DNA from 2 places in the Pseudomonas sp. SG20056 genome. Region 2 is predicted to be linked to the other one. Evidence: predicted binding sites of a transcription regulator. Region 2 holds the regulator's gene; the other holds the start of a gene.
The links. The regulator sigma-54, encoded in region 2, starts transcription at its own class of promoters, with help from an activator protein. The targets are predictions, from matches to a motif close to ANTGGCATNNANNTTGCTNT.
Positions count from the first base shown of each region.

Region 1: a site for sigma-54 is predicted at 2,110-2,129, ahead of RHP75_RS09830 (CmpA/NrtA family ABC transporter substrate-binding protein). Genes of this name have one in related genera too.

Region 1 is NZ_CP134499.1:2,040,126-2,043,531, forward strand. It holds gene ntrB (nitrate ABC transporter permease) at 1-664, opposite strand, end outside; gene RHP75_RS09830 (CmpA/NrtA family ABC transporter substrate-binding protein) at 679-1,962, opposite strand; gene RHP75_RS09835 (transcriptional regulator) at 2,410-2,727, opposite strand; gene RHP75_RS09840 (hypothetical protein) at 2,939-3,331, shown strand; gene alaC (alanine transaminase) at 3,368-3,406, opposite strand, start outside.
Region 2 is NZ_CP134499.1:833,926-837,331, reverse strand. It holds gene lptA (lipopolysaccharide transport periplasmic protein LptA) at 1-335, shown strand, start outside; gene lptB (LPS export ABC transporter ATP-binding protein) at 338-1,063, shown strand; gene RHP75_RS04015 (RNA polymerase factor sigma-54) at 1,202-2,716, shown strand; gene hpf (ribosome hibernation-promoting factor, HPF/YfiA family) at 2,910-3,218, shown strand; gene ptsN (PTS IIA-like nitrogen regulatory protein PtsN) at 3,234-3,406, shown strand, end outside.

The DNA.
Region 1 (3,406 bases), 1.2 Mb from region 2:
CCACGCCAATGGCCAGGCGGATGCCGGTCATCAGATGCGGCAGTACGGCGGGGAAGAGGATGCGGGTGAGCACCTTGAACTCCGACAGCTTGAGCACCCGCGCCACGTTCAGGTAATCCTGCGGCACGCTGGCCACGCCAGCAGCGGTGTTGAGGATGATCGGCCAGATCGAGCTGATAAAAATCACCCAGATCGACGCCGGGCCAGCCGCTTCGAACACCAGCAGGCCGATAGGCAGCCAGGCCAGCGGCGAAACCGGGCGCAGCAGGCTGATGATCGGCGAGAGCATGCCGGCGAGAAAGGCAAAGCGGCCGATGGCAAAACCTAGCGGAATGCCCACCAGCGCCGCCAAAACAAAGCCGATACCGACGCGGCCCAGCGAATGCAGGATGTTCCAGCCGATGCCCATGTCATTCGGGCCGTTGTCATAGAACGGGTTGGCAAACAGCTCCAGCGCCGCCGCCCAGGTACTTACCGGGCCAGGCAGGCCCTCGCTCTTGGTCGCAATCAGCGCCCACACGCCGATAAACAGCAGGATGCCGAGCAATGGCGGCACAACCGCCTTGAGCAGACTGGTCAGTGCCGCCACGCCTGGCAGAACCTGGCGTGGCGCTTTGCTGATCGGCGCAGCTAACGGCAATGGGGTTTTCAGTGGTGCGTTCATCACGAACCTCCCAATCAGGCTTTAATCGCAAAGGAGTTGGCGTAGGCAGCCGGGTCGGAGCCATTCCAGACGTTGCCGTCGATCAGCGTGCTGCTGCGCAGTGAGCTGGCCGGCACTGGGATGTTCAGCGCACTGGCGGCTTCCTTGTACAGCGCAACCTGGTTGACCCCGGCGGCGACGGCGGCGTAGTTCGGGTCTTCCTTGATCAGGCCCCAGCGCTTGAACTGGGTCATAAACCACATGCCGTCGGAGTGATACGGGAAGTTCACTGTGCCGTTTTTGCAGAAGGCCATGGCGTGGTCGTCCTTCCAGCTGTTGCCCAGGCCGTCCTCGTAGTGGCTGAGGAAGCGCGGCTCGATCACTTTGACCGGTGCATTAACGTAAGCCTTGCCGGAAATCAGCTTGGCCGTGCTCTTGCGGTTTTCCTCGCTGGCCTCGATAAACTGGCTGGCTTCCAGCACGGCCATGATCAGCGCGCGGGCTGCGTTTGGGTACTGCTCGATAAAGGTGCGGGTGGTGCCGAGGACCTTTTCCGGGTGATCCGGCCAGATCTGCTGGCTGGTCACGGCGGTGAAACCGATCTTGTCGGCAATCGCTCGCGCGCCCCAGGGCTCGCCGACGCAGAAACCGTCCATATTGCCGACACGCATATTGGCGACCATCTGCGGTGGTGGCACGACGATGGTTTTCACATCGCTCATCGGGTTGATGCCCAGGCTTGCCAGCCAGTAATACAGCCACATGGCGTGGGTGCCGGTGGGGAAGGTCTGGGCGAAGGTCAGCGGGTTGCCGCCTTTTTTTACATGCTCGGCCAGTTGCGCACCGTTGGTGACGCCGGCTTCCTTGAGCTGCTTGGATAGGGTGATGGCCTGGCCGTTCTGGTTCAGACCCATCAGTACGGCCATATCCTTCTGCGGCCCGGCGATACCCAGTTGTGCGCCGTACATCATGCCGTACAGCACGTGGGCGGCATCCAGTTCGCCAGTATTCAGCTTGTCACGCACTCCAGCCCAGGAGGCTTCCTTGCTCGGGGTGATGGTCAGGCCGTATTTCTCGCCAAAGCCCTGAGTCGCGGCGACGACTACTGATGCGCAATCAGTCAGTGGGATAAAGCCGACTTTCAGCGCCGCCTTTTCTGGCGCATCGGAGCCGGCGGCCCAGGCCACGCTACGCAGCGAGGCGGGTGCACTGAGGCCAAGGGCGGCGACACCGCCGACGGTGCCGGCGACGGCAATCGAGGTTTTCAGGAAATTACGGCGGCTGTGCAGGCTTGGGTTTTTCGAATCACGATCAGTCATAGGTCTGTCCCTTCTGGCCGATAAAACGGCTGAAACAAAAAACGGCGTACGCCAGGCCACCTCTAAGGAGGGGACCTGACGGACGCCGTTGTCCGTGATCCGCGGCTCACCGCCGTTGGTGGGCTGCGCAGGAATCTTGTGAGGACAACTGCAAGGGGCTTGCCAGTTTTACTGGGGCACGGCGGCTAACAACCGCCAGTGCGCGCTGAGAATGGCTCGAACGAGCCTTAGGTTGGCAGGCTTAAACGCTATAAATCATAGGCTTAAGCGCAGTATTGAATGTTGGCTAGAGCAGAGTTTTCTTGCTGTAGCAGTGCGTCATGCCGCAGATCAGCAACGCTTCCAGCCGGCTTATTGAGCCAATGCTGTGCATGGTCAAGCCGCTGCCAAGCGCTTTTGCTTCGCCTTGGTGCTGGCTAGCTCAAGTATTGATCGCGTGCCACAGCCTTAGCGGGATAACGATTTGCCCTGAGCTTCCTCGACAAACTCCTTGAGCCAGCGCAGCACCTCCACCGCTTCCCAGCGCGAAGGGTCGAACATGGCATAGGCCAGGCCCTGATAGCCGACTACATCAAGTTGGCGGTGATAGCCGGCGCGCTGCAGCAAGGCTTCGATCTCGGCAAAACAGGTGTTGAAGTGCACCCGGGAAAACGGCGTCTTGCCCTCGGTGACGATGCCTTCAAGCTGCAATTCATTGACGGTGGCCCGGATTTTTTCCAGGGGCATGCGGTTTACGCTGTGTTTCAACTGCAGTACGTCGAGCATCTGGGTACTCCTGTTAACGCCTTGTATGGGCCCGATCTGCCGGGTGGCAAGGTTGGCTGGATGGCACGACCAAGGGTAATCGAAAAATACTGTACAAATAAACAGTATTCGATAATAGTAAGCCCATGGCCTTAACCGGCACCTACTCGATCACTCGCGCCATCTGCCCGCAAAGCCAATGGCCACAGGCACTGCAGAGGAGTCACTAACAATGCAACAGATGCTGATGACAATTGTGCTGTTGGGTCTTTTGGCCGGTTGTGCGCAGCCACAGCTTGATCAACCCAGGGCCAATGGCACCTATCTGGTGATTGAGAACGGGCAGGCCTGGGCGGTGCTGGTATCCGACGGAAAACGCGTGGAAGAGCAGGGCACGGTGGTGGATGTGATCAGGCTGCCGAGCGAGGACTCTGCCGTGGCGGCCAGTTATGTGATCGAAACGGCCAACTGCGGCCGTGTGCAGTGGCTGAGCGAGCGCTCGGATGCGGCGGATGGCATGACCAATCTGATGTCGCTGCACAGCAATAATCAACTCGGGCAGAGCGGCTGCGTCATTACCGATGGCCTTACCCGGGTTTGGACGGTACTGGATTACTCCGGTTGAAACCAAAGAGGGCACCCTAAGGTGCCCTCTGTTTGTTTACTCGTCGGCCTTGGCCTTCTTGCCGGGTAACAGGCC
Region 2 (3,406 bases):
CCATTACCCAGAATTCCCAGGGCGATGTCGAGGTATTTACCTCCGTTGGTAAGCCGGCCTATTACGAACAACTGCCGTCAGCCGACAAGCAGATCGTCAAGGCCTATGGCCTGACTATCCAGTACTTTATGGCCAACGAGCGCGTGGTCCTGATCGATCAGGCCAAGGTGATCCAGGAAGGCAATACCTTCGAAGGCGAGAAAATCGTCTATGACACCCAGCGCCAGATCGTCAACGCCGGCCGCGCTACAGGCACCAATGTCACTGCGCCACGCCCGCGCATCGATATGGTGATCCAGCCGAAGAACAAACCAGCCGACCAGCAGGCGCAGTAATAATGGCCACATTAAAAGCCCAACACCTGGCCAAGAGTTACAAAGGCCGCCAGGTCGTGCGCGACGTCAGCCTGAGCATCGACAGCGGGCAGATTGTCGGCTTGCTTGGCCCCAACGGCGCTGGCAAGACCACCTGTTTCTACATGATCGTCGGCCTGGTACAGGCTGATCAGGGTCGAGTGATGATCGATGATCTCGACGTCAGTCATCAGCCCATGCATGGCCGCGCTCGCGCCGGCATTGGCTACCTGCCGCAGGAAGCCTCGATTTTCCGCAAGCTCAGCGTGGCCGACAACATCATGGCCATCCTGGAAACCCGCAAGGACCTGGACGGCGCTGCTCGTCGCAAGGAACTTGAAGGCCTGCTGCAGGAATTCCATATCAGCCATATTCGCGACAACCTCGGCATGAGCCTGTCCGGTGGTGAGCGCCGCCGCGTGGAAATTGCCCGCGCCCTGGCGACCAACCCTAAGTTCATCCTGCTCGACGAGCCCTTCGCCGGCGTAGACCCGATTTCCGTGGGCGATATCAAGCAGATCATCCATCACCTCAAGGCCAAGGGTATCGGTGTATTGATCACCGACCACAACGTGCGCGAGACCCTGGATATCTGCGAGACCGCCTATATCGTCAGCGATGGCCAGCTGATCGCAGAGGGTGATGCCGAGGCCATTCTGGCCAACCAAACAGTCAAAGAAGTGTATCTGGGGCATGAGTTCCGGCTGTAACCGCAGCTTTTCTCAAGCCGACTGCAGCCAAGGCTAGGCAAAACCCTTAAAGTCAGGCATATAATTTGCTTCCTAGTGGCGCTTTTTGAAAACGCCCTGTAGTGGATTGCGCACAGACGCCGGTAAATAAGGTCTGCAATGAAACCATCGCTAGTCCTGAGAATGGGCCAGCAGCTGACGATGACACCGCAGCTGCAACAGGCCATCCGCCTGCTCCAACTGTCTACCCTGGATCTGCAACAAGAGATCCAGGAGGCGTTGGAGTCCAACCCGATGCTCGAACGCCAGGAAGATGGCGATGACTTCGACAATTCGGACCCCATGGCCGATGGCGCAGAAAGCGCCAGCCCCAGCGAACAGCCCGAAGCGCCCTATCAGGAAACCAACTACCAGGAAGCCACGCAGACCGTGGACAACCTGGAAGAAGGCGACTGGGGCGAACGCATTCCCAATGAGCTGCCCGTCGATACCGCCTGGGAAGATATCTACCAGACCAGCGCCAGCAGTCTGCCCAGCAGCACCAACGATGATGACGAGTGGGATTTCACCACCCGCACCTCCAGCGGCGAGAGCCTGCAAAGCCATCTGCTTTGGCAGCTAAACCTGGCCCCCATGTCAGACAAGGATCGCCTGATCGGCGTCACCCTGATCGACTGCATCAACGAACAGGGCTATCTGGAAGAAACTCTGGAAGAAGTGGTCGAGGCCTTCGACCCGGAACTGGATATTGAGCTCGACGAAGTCGAAGCCGTTTTACACCGCATCCAGCAATTCGAGCCCACCGGTATCGCAGCGCGCAACTTGGGCGAGTGCCTGCTTCTGCAGCTCCGTCAGCTGCCGGCGAAAACCCCATGGCTGAGTGAAGCCCAGCGCCTGGCCAGCGACTACCTCGACCTGCTCGGTAGCCGCGACTACAGCCAGCTAATGCGCCGTATGAAGCTCAAGGAAGACGAGCTGCGCCAGGTTATCGACCTGATTCAAAGCCTCAACCCGCGCCCTGGCTCGCAGATCGAATCCAGCGAGCCGGAATACGTGGTGCCCGATGTCATCGTGCGCAAACACAACGAACGCTGGCTGGTGGAACTCAATCAGGAAGCCATGCCGCGCCTGCGCGTCAACGCGCAATACGCCGGTTTTGTGAAGCGCGCCGATTCCAGCGCCGATAACACCTTTATGCGTAACCAGCTGCAAGAAGCGCGCTGGTTTATCAAAAGCCTGCAAAGCCGCAACGAAACCCTGATGAAGGTCGCCACGCAGATCGTCGAACATCAGCGTGGCTTCCTCGATTACGGCGATGAGGCGATGAAACCCCTGGTGCTGCACGATATTGCCGAAGCCGTGGGCATGCACGAATCGACCATCTCGCGGGTGACCACGCAGAAATTCATGCACACCCCGCGTGGCATTTACGAGCTGAAATACTTCTTCTCCAGCCACGTCAGCACCTCCGAGGGCGGCGAATGCTCGTCCACGGCAATCCGCGCCATCATCAAAAAACTGGTCGCCGCGGAAAATGCGAAAAAGCCGTTGAGTGACAGCAAGATCGCTGGTTTACTGGAGGCACAGGGCATTCAAGTCGCTCGCCGCACGGTCGCCAAGTACCGTGAATCCCTCGGAATAGCGCCTTCCAGTGAGCGCAAACGATTGATCTAAGGCGGCACGAAGAAGGAAGACAACGAATCACATAGAACACGCCCAGGCCTCGCCTTTTCGCAAAAGCAGCCATACTGCCAACAAGCAATCAGCGACCGTGCCAGGCTCGTTTTGTCAGAGTCTTCCACGCCACAGTGTTCCGGCGGCAGGCCTCTCGCCTGCCTCTTACACACGGCAACAAGGAGAAAGCGGTATGCAAGTCAACATCAGTGGACACCAGCTGGATGTGACCGACGCCCTGCGCGACTACATCGCCGAAAAACTCGGCCGATTGGAGCGCCACTTCGACAAGATCACCAATGTACAAGTCACCATGGAGGTCGAGAAACTCAAACAGAAAATCGAAGCGACCCTGCACATTGCTGGCGGCGAAGTGGTCGCCAATGCCGAGCATGAAGACATGTACGCAGCCATCGATCTACTGACTGATAAACTCGACCGACAACTCATCAAACACAAGGAAAAACAGCTCGAACGTCAACAGGGCGCTATGGCCCGCTGACATCGTCTATCTCCTATGATCCGACTTGAAACTATCCTGACCCCCGGCCGTTCCCTGGTGAACGTGCCGGGCGGCAGCAAAAAACGTGTTCTCGAACAGATTGCCAACCTGGTGGCGCGCGAGCTGCCTGACCTGGATGGCCAAGACATCTTCGAAAGCCTGATTGCCCGAGAAAAACTCGGCTCGAC